Regions from separate parts of the Plantactinospora sp. BC1 genome, predicted to be linked through region 1. Evidence: predicted binding sites of a transcription regulator. Region 1 holds the regulator's gene; the other holds the start of a gene.
The links. Region 1 encodes HrcA, which represses chaperone genes, less so after heat shock. Its sites were predicted from a motif close to GGTTNGCACNCTCNNNNNGAGNGTGCNAACC; they were not measured.
Positions count from the first base shown of each region.

Region 2: the regulator HrcA is predicted to act here: its motif matches at 2,084-2,114, upstream of C6361_RS12115 (FmdB family zinc ribbon protein).

Region 1 is NZ_CP028158.1:7,210,175-7,215,665, forward strand. Features, by position in the region: gene dnaJ (molecular chaperone DnaJ) at 1-871, opposite strand, end outside; gene hrcA (heat-inducible transcriptional repressor HrcA) at 938-1,960, opposite strand; gene C6361_RS31665 (DUF4870 domain-containing protein) at 2,241-2,999, shown strand; gene hemW (radical SAM family heme chaperone HemW) at 3,078-4,301, opposite strand; gene C6361_RS31675 (enoyl-CoA hydratase-related protein) at 4,319-5,104, shown strand; gene C6361_RS31680 (hypothetical protein) at 5,193-5,491, shown strand, end outside.
Region 2 is NZ_CP028158.1:2,825,223-2,830,713, reverse strand. Features, by position in the region: gene C6361_RS38140 (diguanylate cyclase) at 1-1,288, opposite strand, end outside; gene C6361_RS12120 (5-formyltetrahydrofolate cyclo-ligase) at 1,372-1,986, shown strand; gene C6361_RS12115 (FmdB family zinc ribbon protein) at 2,138-2,530, shown strand; gene C6361_RS37580 (flagellar biosynthesis protein FlgA) at 2,727-3,347, shown strand; gene C6361_RS12105 (hypothetical protein) at 3,396-3,581, opposite strand; gene C6361_RS12100 (hypothetical protein) at 3,675-4,013, shown strand; gene C6361_RS12095 (DUF2231 domain-containing protein) at 4,045-4,530, opposite strand; gene C6361_RS12090 (Fur family transcriptional regulator) at 4,742-5,167, shown strand; gene C6361_RS12085 (RecB family exonuclease) at 5,284-5,491, opposite strand, start outside.

The sequences.
Region 1 (5,491 bases):
CCAGCGTCTTGATGGTCAGCCGGGTACCGAGTGCGGCGGCGGTCATCGGCACGGTGACCCGGCAGTGCAGGTCGTCGCCCTTGCGGGAGTAGACGTCGTGCGGCCGCTCGTGGATCTCGACGTAGAGGTCGCCGGCCGTACCGCCGCCGGGGCCGACCTCGCCCTGCTGGGCCAGCCGGATCCGCATGCCGTCCTCGACGCCGGCCGGGATCTTGACGGTCAGCGAGCGACGGGTACGCACCCGGCCGTCCCCGGCGCAGGTCGGGCAGGGGTGCGGGATGACCGTGCCGTACCCCTGGCAGACGGTGCACGGCCGGGACGAGACTACCTGGCCGAGGAAGGTGCGCTGGACCGACTGCACCTCGCCCCGCCCGCCGCACGCCTCGCAGGTCGCCAGGTGGGTGCCGGGCGCCGTGCCGGCCCCCGTGCAGGTGGTGCAGAGCACGGCGGTGTCCACCGCGATCGGCGCCTCGACCCCGAAGGCCGTCTCGTGCAGGTCGAGCTCGAGCCGCAGGATGGCGTCGGCACCCGGCCGGGTACGGGGGCGCGGCCCCCGGGAACCACCCGCCGCACCGAAGAAGGCGTCCATGATGTCCTGGAAGCCGACGAACGGCCCACCGGCACCGCCCGGGCCGGCACCGGGGCCGCCACCGGGAGCCAGCGGGTCGCCACCGAGGTCGACGATCTGCCGCTTCTGGTCGTCCGAGAGGACTTCGTACGCGGCGTTGATGTCCTTGAACTTCTCGTGTGCCTCCGGATCCGGATTAACGTCCGGGTGGTACTGCCGCGCCAACTTGCGGTAGGCGCGCTTGATGTCGTCGTCGGAGGCGTCCCGGCTGACGCCGAGAATCCCGTAGTAGTCCTTGGCCACTGCGTTCCGTGTCCTCATGTCTGTCTCGCGTTACCGTCCGCCGGTCGTCAGGGGTGAGCTTGGTGGTCAGTTCTGCGCCAGCACGTCGCCGACGTAGCGTGCCACGGCCCGCACCGTGGCGATGGTGCCCGGGTAGTCCATCCGAGTGGGCCCCAACACGCCGAGTCCGCCGACGATGGTCGTACCCGGACCGTATCCGGTGCTGACCACCGAGGTGGCCCGCAGATTGTCGATCTCGTTCTCGTCGCCGATGCGCACCTGGAGGGTGTTCGGCTCCACCTCGCCGATCAGCTTGAGCAGAACGACCTCCTCCTCGAGTGCCTCGAGAATCGGTCGCAGTGAACCCTGGAAGTCGAGCAGTCCGCCCCGGGTCAGGTTGGCGGTGCCGGCCATCACGATCCGCTCCTCGTGCCGCTCGACCAGGGTCTCCAGCAGCACCGTGGCGAGCGTGGTCATCGCCGGGCGGAGCCCCGGAGGCACCTCCTCGACCAGCGCCTGGACCAGCGGCGGGGTGTCGGCCAGCTTCTTGCCGACGAGCCGCTCGTTGACCAGCCGGCGCAGGTCCGTCACGTCGTCGGCGCTGATCGGGATGGGCAGCTCGACCAGCCGCTGCTCCACCCGACCGGTGTCGGCGATCATGACCAGCATCAGCCGGGTGGTGGAGATCGGCACCAGTTCCAGGTGCCGGACGGCGGAGCGGGCCAGGCTCGGGTACTGCACCACGGCCACCTGCCGGGTGAGCTGGGCGAGCAGCCGGACCGTACGGTGCACCACGTCGTCGAGGTCCACCGCGCCGACCATGAAACGCTCGATCGCCCGGCGCTCGGCCGGGGTGAGCGGCTTGACCCGGGAGAGCCGGTCCACGAAGAGCCGGTAACCACGGTCGGTGGGCACCCGGCCGGCGCTGGTGTGCGGCTGCCGGATGTAGCCCTCCTCCTCCAGCACGGCCATGTCGTTGCGGACGGTGGCCGGGGAGACCCCGAGTTGGTGCCGCTCGACCAGGGCCTTGCTGCCGACCGGCTCCTGGGTGGCGACGTAGTCCTCCACGATCGCGCGCAGCACGTCGAGCTTGCGGTCGTCGAGACCCATCCTCACCTCCCTGCGACGTCCCGGCCCCGGCTGGGCGAAACGACCGGGGCGACCACGACGGTCGGGCCAGGTCCGCCCTGGCACTCGACTGTAGCGAGTGCCAGTCTACGACCAAGGCGTACCCGGCGCGATGATCGTTTGGAGGGGATATCCGAACCTGGACAACAGGCTTGCCAGCACACCCTACCCCGGTGGACCTAGCAGGTACGGTCGGCCATTGTCCAGATTCGATTCGGGGGGCGGCTGGCGCTGGTTGATCGGGAGTCCTACCGTGACCTCCATGACTGAACCGCCTCGCCCTCCCGGAGAATACGGCGGTCCGCCCCAGGACCCGACCACCCCGATGAATCCGGGCCAATACCCGACACCAGGCGAGGGGTACCCCCCGCCCGCCGCACCGCAGTACGGTGCGCCCGGCACGCCCCCGCCGACCTCGGGCGGCGGGACGTACCCGACCTCGGGCGCGGGGACGTACCCGACCTCCGGTGGCGGGACGTACCCGACGTCAGGTGGCGGGACCTATCCGACCTCCGGTGGCGGTTATCCCCCGCCCGGCGGCGGTTACCCGCCGGCCGGCGGTTACCCACCTCCCGGTGGCGGCTACCCGCCCCCCGGCGGTCAGCCCCCGGGTGGGTACCCGGGCGCCGGCTACCCGCCGCCGGGTGGCTACCCGCCGCCGGGCAACCCGTACGGCGCCCCGGCACCGTCCGGCTACGCCAACAGCGACGAGAAGACCTGGGCCCTGATCGCGCACTTCGGCGGCATCGTGGTCGGCTTCATCGCCTCGCTGGTCGCGCTGCTCGCCAAGGGCAACGAGTCGCCGACCGTACGCGCGCACGCGGTCGAGGCGCTCAACTTCCAGATCACCTGGGGCATCATCTCGATCGTCTCGCTGATCGTCGGGACCTGCACCATCGTGCTGTTCTTCCTGCCGTTGATCGCCTGGGTGATCGTGCTGATCTTCTCGGTCATCGCCGGCATGAAGGCCAACGAGGGCGTGCTGTACCGGTACCCGATGACCATCCGCATGATCAAGTAACGTCCGAACCGTCTCCGCGACGGCCCGCGCCGGCTCCGGCGCGGGCCGTCGCGCCGTCCGGGGTCGAAACGGGTCGGATCAGGGCAGCAGGTCCCGGACCACCGCGTCGGCCAGCAGCCGGCCGCGCAGGGTGAGCACGGCCCGCCCCGCGTCGTACGCCGCCCCGTCCAGCAGACCGGTCCGGCAGGCTCCGGCCGCAGCCGCCCGACCGGCGTCGTCGAGGACCGACAGCGGCAGCCCGGCGGCGAGCCGGAGCCCGAGCAGCACCTCCTCCGTCCGCCGCTCCTCGGCCGAGAGCACCTCCCGGGCCTGCCCCGGGGAGTGCCCCGCCGCCAGCCGGGCCGCGTAACTCGACGGGTGCTTGACGTTCCACCAGCGGACCCCGCCGACGTGGCTGTGCGCGCCGGGGCCGAGGCCCCACCAGTCGCCGCCGGTCCAGTAGAGCAGGTTGTGCCGGCAGGCCGCGGCCGGCGTACGGGCCCAGTTGGAGACCTCGTACCAGGAGAAACCCGCCGCCGAGAGCGCCGCCTCGGCGGCCAGGTAGCGGTCCGCCGCCACGTCGTCGTCCGGGTACGCCAGCTCGCCGCGCCGCATCCGGGCGGCCAGCCGGGTGCCATCCTCGACGATCAGGGCGTACGCGCTGACGTGGTCGACCCCGGCGGCCAGCACCGCCCGAAGCGACGCCGCGAAGTCCTCGGCCCGCTCCCCCGGCGTTCCGTAGATCAGGTCCAGGTTGACGTGGTCGAAGCCGACCTCCCGGGCCTCCTGCGCGGCCTCGGTGGCCCGGCCGGCGGTGTGCCGGCGGTCGAGGATCGCCAGCACCGGCTGGGCGGCCGACTGCATGCCCAGGGAGATCCGGGTGTAGCCCGCCGCCCGGAGCGCCTTGAGCGACTCCCGGGTCACCGACTCCGGGTTCGCCTCCGTGCTGACCTCGGCGTCGGCGGCAAGTCCCCAGGTCCGGTCGATGCCGTCCAGGATCCGGGCCAGGTCGTCCGGGGGCAGCAGGGTGGGGGTACCGCCGCCGACGAAGACCGTGTCGACCCGGGTCGGCGGCCGGTCGGCCAGCACCCGGTCGGCCAGGCGCAGTTCGGCGAGTACCTGGTCGGCGTAGCCGTCCCGGCCCGCCGAACCGCCGAGTTCGGTCGCGGTGTACGTGTTGAAGTCGCAGTAGCCGCAGCGGCTGGCGCAGAACGGCACGTGGACGTAGACGCCGAAGCCGCGGTCACCCACCGTGGCCAGGGCGGCGGCGGGCAGCGCCCCGTCGACGGGTACGGGCTCGCCCGCTGGGAGCACTCCAGGCATGGGACTAGTGTGCCGGCATGACCTCAGCCCCTGATCCGCTCGTCCGGGTGTCTACCACGCACGGAGTGACAACTCTCACCCTGGACAGCCCGCGCAACCGCAACGCGCTCTCCAGCGCCCTGCTCGGTCAACTGCTCGACGCGCTGGGCGCGGCGGCGGCCGACGACGACGTCCGGGTGGTGGTGCTCTCGCACACCGGGCCGGTCTTCAGCTCGGGTGCGGACCTGAAGGAGACGGCGGCGGCGTACCGCGAGGGCACGGTGCCGGTGGCGATGCTGGGTGACGTGCTCGCGGCGATCTGGGAGTGCCCGAAACCGGTGGTGGCCCGGATCGGCGGGCCGGCCCGGGCCGGTGGGCTCGGCCTGATCGCGGCGGCCGACGTGGCGATCTGCGCCCAGGAGGCCACCTTCGCGTTCACCGAGGTACGGCTCGGGGTGATCCCGGCGGTGATCTCGGCGACCGTGCTGCCCCGGTTGCAGCCACGGGCCGCCGCCGAGCTGTATCTGACCGGGGACACCTTCGACGGCCGTCGGGCGGCCGAGATCGGGTTGGTCACCACGGTCACCTCGGCCGAGGCGCTGGACGAGACGGTCGCCTCGTACTGCCTGGCGCTGGTCCGGGGTGCCCCCGGCGCGCTGGCCGGGGCGAAGGAGCTGCTCCGGCGCGGCTCGACGGAGAGCTTCCGGGCCGAGCTGGCGCGGCTGCGCGACCTCTCGGTGCGGTACTTCCACTCCGAGGAGGGGCGCGAGGGTGTTGCGGCGTTCGGGGAGAAACGGCCCGCCCGGTGGGTACCCGGTAGCTGACTCGGGCCCGGCCGGCCGCTGACCCGACCGTGACCCGGTCCGGATTTTGGGCGGTCGAAGTAGGCTGTGTCCGACTATCGGGCAGGGGGTGGCGGTGCGGACTCGGGCCGTGGTGGCAGCGGGCGTGGCGCTCGCGGCGGTTGCCGGATTCGGCGTCTACCTGGGTGCCCGGGAGTTCGGGCACAAGCTGCCGCTACCCAGCGCCGCCCCCGGCTGCGTGGTCGAGGCGGACGGCCGGGTCACGTTGAACGCCGAGCAGATGGCGAACGCGGCCACCATCGCCGCGGTGGGCATCCGGCGCAAGATGCCGGAGCGGGCCGTGGTGGTGGCCCTGGCGACCGCGTTCCAGGAGTCCCGGCTGCGCAACCTGGCCGGCGGTGACCGGGA
Region 2 (5,491 bases), 3.9 Mb from region 1:
TCGCGGCCCGGAGCAGCAACTCGAAGATCCGGTGCAGGTCGTGCGAGCTGGCCAGGGTGTCGCCGAGCACGGCGAGCTGCTCGCGCAGCTGGTGCCGACTGACCACCAGCGCCCGGAGGTAGGACTCCGCCTCCCGGGTCATCCGGTTGAAGCTGTCGGCGAGCCGGCCGACCTCGTCCGGCGACCGGACCGGTACCCGGGTCGCCAGGTCACCCTCGGCGACCCGGTCGGCGGCGCGGGCCAGTTCGGCCAGTGGCCGGGTGGTCGACCGGGCCAGCCGGCCGGCGGCGAGCACCGCGAACACCCCGGCGAGGAGTACGACGATCGCCAGGGGTCCGTACCGGGTCATCGGCGGGTCCCGGGGTACCGACAGCACCAGCGGCAGCGGCTGACCGGGTGCCGGACCGACCCGCCGGACGTACCGGCCCCCGTTCGCCTGGACGACCTTGTCCCCGGAGATCCGCCGGGCGGCGGCGAGCACGGCCGCCCGGGAACCGGTCGACTCGGTACTCGGTGACTCGGCCCCCTGCGGTCCGGCGTCCGGAACTGCGCCGCCGGGCACCGCGGTTCCGGCGGACGAACCGGCCGAGGAACCGGCCGACGAGGAGACCGACGAGGCGACGGTGTGCGGCGCGGCACTGCCGACGGGTCCGGGCACCGGAAACGCGAGCCCCGGTTCGGGGACGGGGTCCGGTTCGGGGACGGGATCCGGTTCGGGGACCGGGCCCGACGGCGACGGCCCCGGGGAGGTCACGGCCGGCGCGGGCACCTCGCGCAGCAGCGTCACCGCCGTTCCGCTGGCGCTGGCGAGCCGGCGGACGAACGCCGCGTCGAGGGCCTGTGCGGTCCAGACCGCGCCGGTCACCGCTCCCGAGCCGTCCCGGAGTTCGACCCGGGCCGCCAGGGCACGGGGTGCCGGGCCGGTGCCGGCGGCGCCGTCGCAGGAGGCCCAGGGGCGGGCGGGTGCCGCCGGGGTGACGAACTCGACCGTGTCGGCCGAACCGAGGATCACGACCGCGTCCGCCAGCCCCCGGGTCACCACCTCGCCAGCCGCGCCGGTCCGGCTGGTCGGATCGGCGAGTACGGCCAGCGCGCCGGCCGTGGCGTGCAACTGTCGACAGAGCGCGCCGACCGACGTACGGACGGCTTCGGCGGCGAGGTTGAGCCGGTGTTCGGCCTGGTGACGGCTTGCCGTGGCGACCGTACCGGCGACGGAGAGCGCGCCGAGCAGCACCGGCCCGAGCACGACGGCGAGGAAAGCTGTGGTCAACCGTCCGCGCAGCGTCACTCATCCCCCCGGAAGCTCGGCACCCGATGCTGCGATGCTGACCCAACCGCATTGGTTAACCGGCCTGGCCCCGGGAGTGTTACGTGCCGGATTTTTCGGATGAAGGTGTCGGTCCGCGCAAGATCGCGCTCCGGACCACCGTGCTGGCCCGGCGCCGGGCGCTGTCGGCTCCGGCCCGGCTGGCCGCCGCCGAGCGCCTCCGGGCCGAGCTGCGCGCCCTGGTCCAGCGGGTACGACCACGCCTGATCACCGGTTACGTGCCGGTCGGGAGCGAGCCGGGCGGGGCCGGGTTGCCGGACGAGTTGGTCGCCGCGCTGGGACCGGCCGGGCGACTCCTGCTGCCGGTACTCCGCCCGGACCTCGACCTGGACTGGGCGCCGTACGCCGGACCGGGTTCACTGGTCGCGGCCGGTCGGGGGCTGCGGGAGCCCCGTACCGACCGGCTCGGTCCGGGTGCGATCGGCTCCGCCGGGCTGGTCGTCGTACCGGCGGTGGCGGTCGACCGGCGCGGTCTCCGGCTCGGTCGCGGCGGCGGCTCGTACGACCGCGCCCTGGCCCGGGTCGCGCCCGGCGCTCTCACCGTGGCGCTGTTGCACGACGGCGAGCTGGTCGACTCGGTGCCGGCGATGGATCATGACCGTCCGGTACGCGCCGTGATCACCCCTTCCGGCGGGTTCCAGCACGTGGGGCCCGGTTGACGGCTCCCGCTGCTCGCGTTGCCGGGCGGCCGGTCGGAGTCCCGCCCGGCGTCGGCCTGGACACTTCGGCTGGACGAAAACGGGTACGATGCCGCACCATTGGCACTCGGATACGTCGAGTGCCAACAGGCTGCAAGATCCGGAGGGGAACGTGCCCACCTACCAGTACGCCTGCACCGAGTGCGGCCACCAGCTCGAGGCGGTGCAGTCCTTCACCGACGAGCCGTTGACCGAGTGCCCGGCGTGCGAGGGTCGCCTGCGCAAGCTCTTCAACTCCGTCGGCATCGTCTTCAAGGGCTCCGGCTTCTATCGGACCGACTCCCGGAGCAACGGTTCGGAGGGTGGCGGCGCCGCGGCGAGCAAGTCCGACTCGTCGAAGAGCGACTCCGCGAAGACCGGCTCCGGCGGCGACTCGGGTTCGACCGGCGGCGGCACGTCCGGCACGTCCGGCAGCGGCGGAGCCTCCGGCTCGGCCAACGGCGCGTCGAGCGGGTCCGCCAGCAAGCCGAAGGCGGCCTCCTCCTCCTCGACCAGCTCGACCTGACGGCCGCCGACCTGCCGCCCTCGCCCGACCCGTCGGGGGTCGACGTCGCCGTCGCGCTCCGACGAGTTATCCACAGCCCTCCGAGTTATCCACAGGCTGTGAGTTATCCGCCGCCTCCCCGGGCCGACCTCGCCTAGCCTGCTGCGCACCGGACGGCGCCGACCTCGCTGGCGTCGCCGGGCGAGGGAGGTTCGCCGTGGCGCTCGACCGTACGCCCACCCGTCGGGACGGCACGCTGAGCCCGGCCCGCTGGGCACGCCCCGGCGCCGGCTCGATACTGCGCTGGCTGCTGGTGGTCGCCCTGGTGACGCTCGCGCTCGGTGCGCTCTACCTGCGCGAGCCGACCTCGACCTGTCCCGCGCCGTCGGCCGGCCCCACCGGGGGCGAGGTCGGTCCGTCCCGGTCCGCTGCGCCGGTCGTCGGCACGGGGTCCGACGGGCCGGCCGGGGCGAGCCCGGCGGGGAGCGGGCCGGCGGCACGACCCGGCGGGTCGCCGGGTGCGCCGGCAGCGCCGAGCGGGGTGCCGGTGCCGGAGGGGACCGTGGGGGTGCCGATCCGGCTCGCCGAACCGGCGGCGCTGACCGTGGCCCGGCCGGGAGCCCGGGTGGATCTCCTCGCGGCGCCCGGCGGCGACCAGGCGGGCCGGTCCCCGAAGCCGACCGTACTGGCCACCCGGGTGCTGGTACTCGACGTACTCGGGCCGGGCCAGACCGACGGCGCGGCCAGCGCCATCTACCTGGCGCTCCGCCCCGACCAGGCCCACCGGGCGGTCGGGATGCCGGAATCCACCCGCTTCGCGATCATCGTTCGCTCGTAGCCGCGTCGCGACCGGAGCCCGTCGACGGGTGCCGGAGGGGGCAGGCGGTCAGCCCCAGTGCGGTGGCCGATCGGCGAGTAGCCGCTCGTCGTTGGAGTCCGGCCGCTCGCCCCAGCCCCGGTCGGTGTCGTCCACCGACTGCTCCGGCGGCATCCGACGGTCACCGGTCGACCTGACCGGCCGCTCGTCGTCCCGCCCGCCGCTCGTGCTGTGCTGCTGCTCCGTCCCGGACACCCGGCAAGCGTACCCGGGAGGCCGGGTCGCCAGCCCCGTCGGTGACCGCCGGCGAGGGGCCGCGGAGGGCTCAGGTTGGTAGCGTCGGACAGCGTGACGACGCAGAGCGGGAACTCCGCCGATGACGCCTTCTGGCGTCGACCCACCGGACCGCCCGCCGACGCCCCGGAGTCCGCGGCAGGGTCCCCGGCGCCGCCACCGGTACCCGAGATCCACTATCCCGGCCCACCGCCGAGCATCACCCCGCCGCCGGGCTGGCGCCCACCGCTGCACGTACAGCCGGCGCCGCCACGGCCACTGCCGGGCCAGGACCATGCCGCGCTGGACGCCGAGGAGGGGAGCGCACGGACGCTGACCTACGGCGTCGGCATGGTCGGCGGCGCGGTGGTACTGGTGCTGATGTGCCTGCTCTGCTCCCGGGCCCTCTTCTGACGACCGGCGGCCGGGACCGCAGCACGCCCCGCTAGAGGACGCCCTGCCAGACCGCCTCGGCGCCGGTGTCCCCGGTGAGGTAGACGTACCAGACGTTGAGCGCGGCGAGCACCACCACGACCGCGCCGAGCAGCAGGTTGAGCCAGACCGGCAGGGACCGCTCCCGGGTGAACCGGGGGCTGGTCACCACCAGCAGCACCAGCGTCACCACGCCGAGGGCGAGACTCCACCAGAGGGTCAGTTCGCCGTACCCCTGGTGCTCCACCACCTTCTGCAGGATCTCCGGGCCGTAACCCTTGGCGGTCAGTACCTCCTGGAGTTCCTCACCGGACTGCACCGCGAAGAAGGCGGCGACCGGCGCGGCCACCGCCAACACCGCCGCCGCCCAGTCGAGCCGGTTGCGGAACCGGGGCAGCACGGCGTACCCGGTGGAGACCAGCGCGAGCAGCGGCACGAAGACGACGGCCGCGTGCACCAGCAACGCGTGTGCGGGGAGACCCATGACTTCCCTGAACACCGACGCCTCCTTGCTACCGCTCCCGACGGGAGCCAACGGACGGTACGAAGATTCGATCACGTCATCCGCGACCTATACCGGTACACGGGGATCGAGCCGGGGCGGTTCAGCCGGGTTCCACCTCGGGTGCGACACCGGGTACGTGTGGCGGGCGCCACGATCGACTCGCATCCGCCTTGTTGGGTCCCCATCGACGTGCTGTGATAGTGAGATGACTGGCGAGGAACTGCTCCGGTCGAGGGGCCTTCGGGTCACCCGACCGCGCCTCGCCGTACTCGAGGTGCTGGCCGCCGGCGGGCACCTGGAGGTGGAGGAGATCACCCAGCGGGTCCGGCAACGCCTCGACTCGGTCTCCACGCAGGCGATCTACGACGTACTGGGTGCGCTCTCCCGGGCCGGTCTCTCCCGCCGGATCGAGCCGGCCGGGTCACCCGCCCGGTACGAGGCGCGGGTCGGCGACAACCACCACCATGTCGTCTGCCGGGGCTGTGGCGAGATCGCCGACGTGGACTGCGCGGTCGGTTCCGCACCCTGCCTCGACCCGGTGACCGCGTACGGCTTCCAGGTCGACGAGGCCGAGGTCACCTACTGGGGCCTCTGCCCGAGCTGCCAGTCGCGCCGGGCCACCGACGACTGATCACGGCCGCGCCCAGCGACCCGGCCGCGCCGCGCCCAGAGCCACCCGCCGCCGCCGTCGGACGGGCGGCACTGGCCGGAGGGCACCGGAACGCGGGCGAGGCACCCGTCGGCGCGTCACGCCGTCTCGGCGTGCCCGCCGTCGCCCGGCTCGACCGGCACGAGGGCGCGTTCCACCGCCGACCAGGGCTCGCGCTCGGGGGCGTCCGCACCGGCCGGGCAACTGCGGCGGTAGTCGCACCAGCCGCACCGGATGCCGGGCGAGACCGGAAAGGCCTCGTCCGGGTCCGTGCCGTCGGCGACCGCCCGCTCGGCGGCGATGATG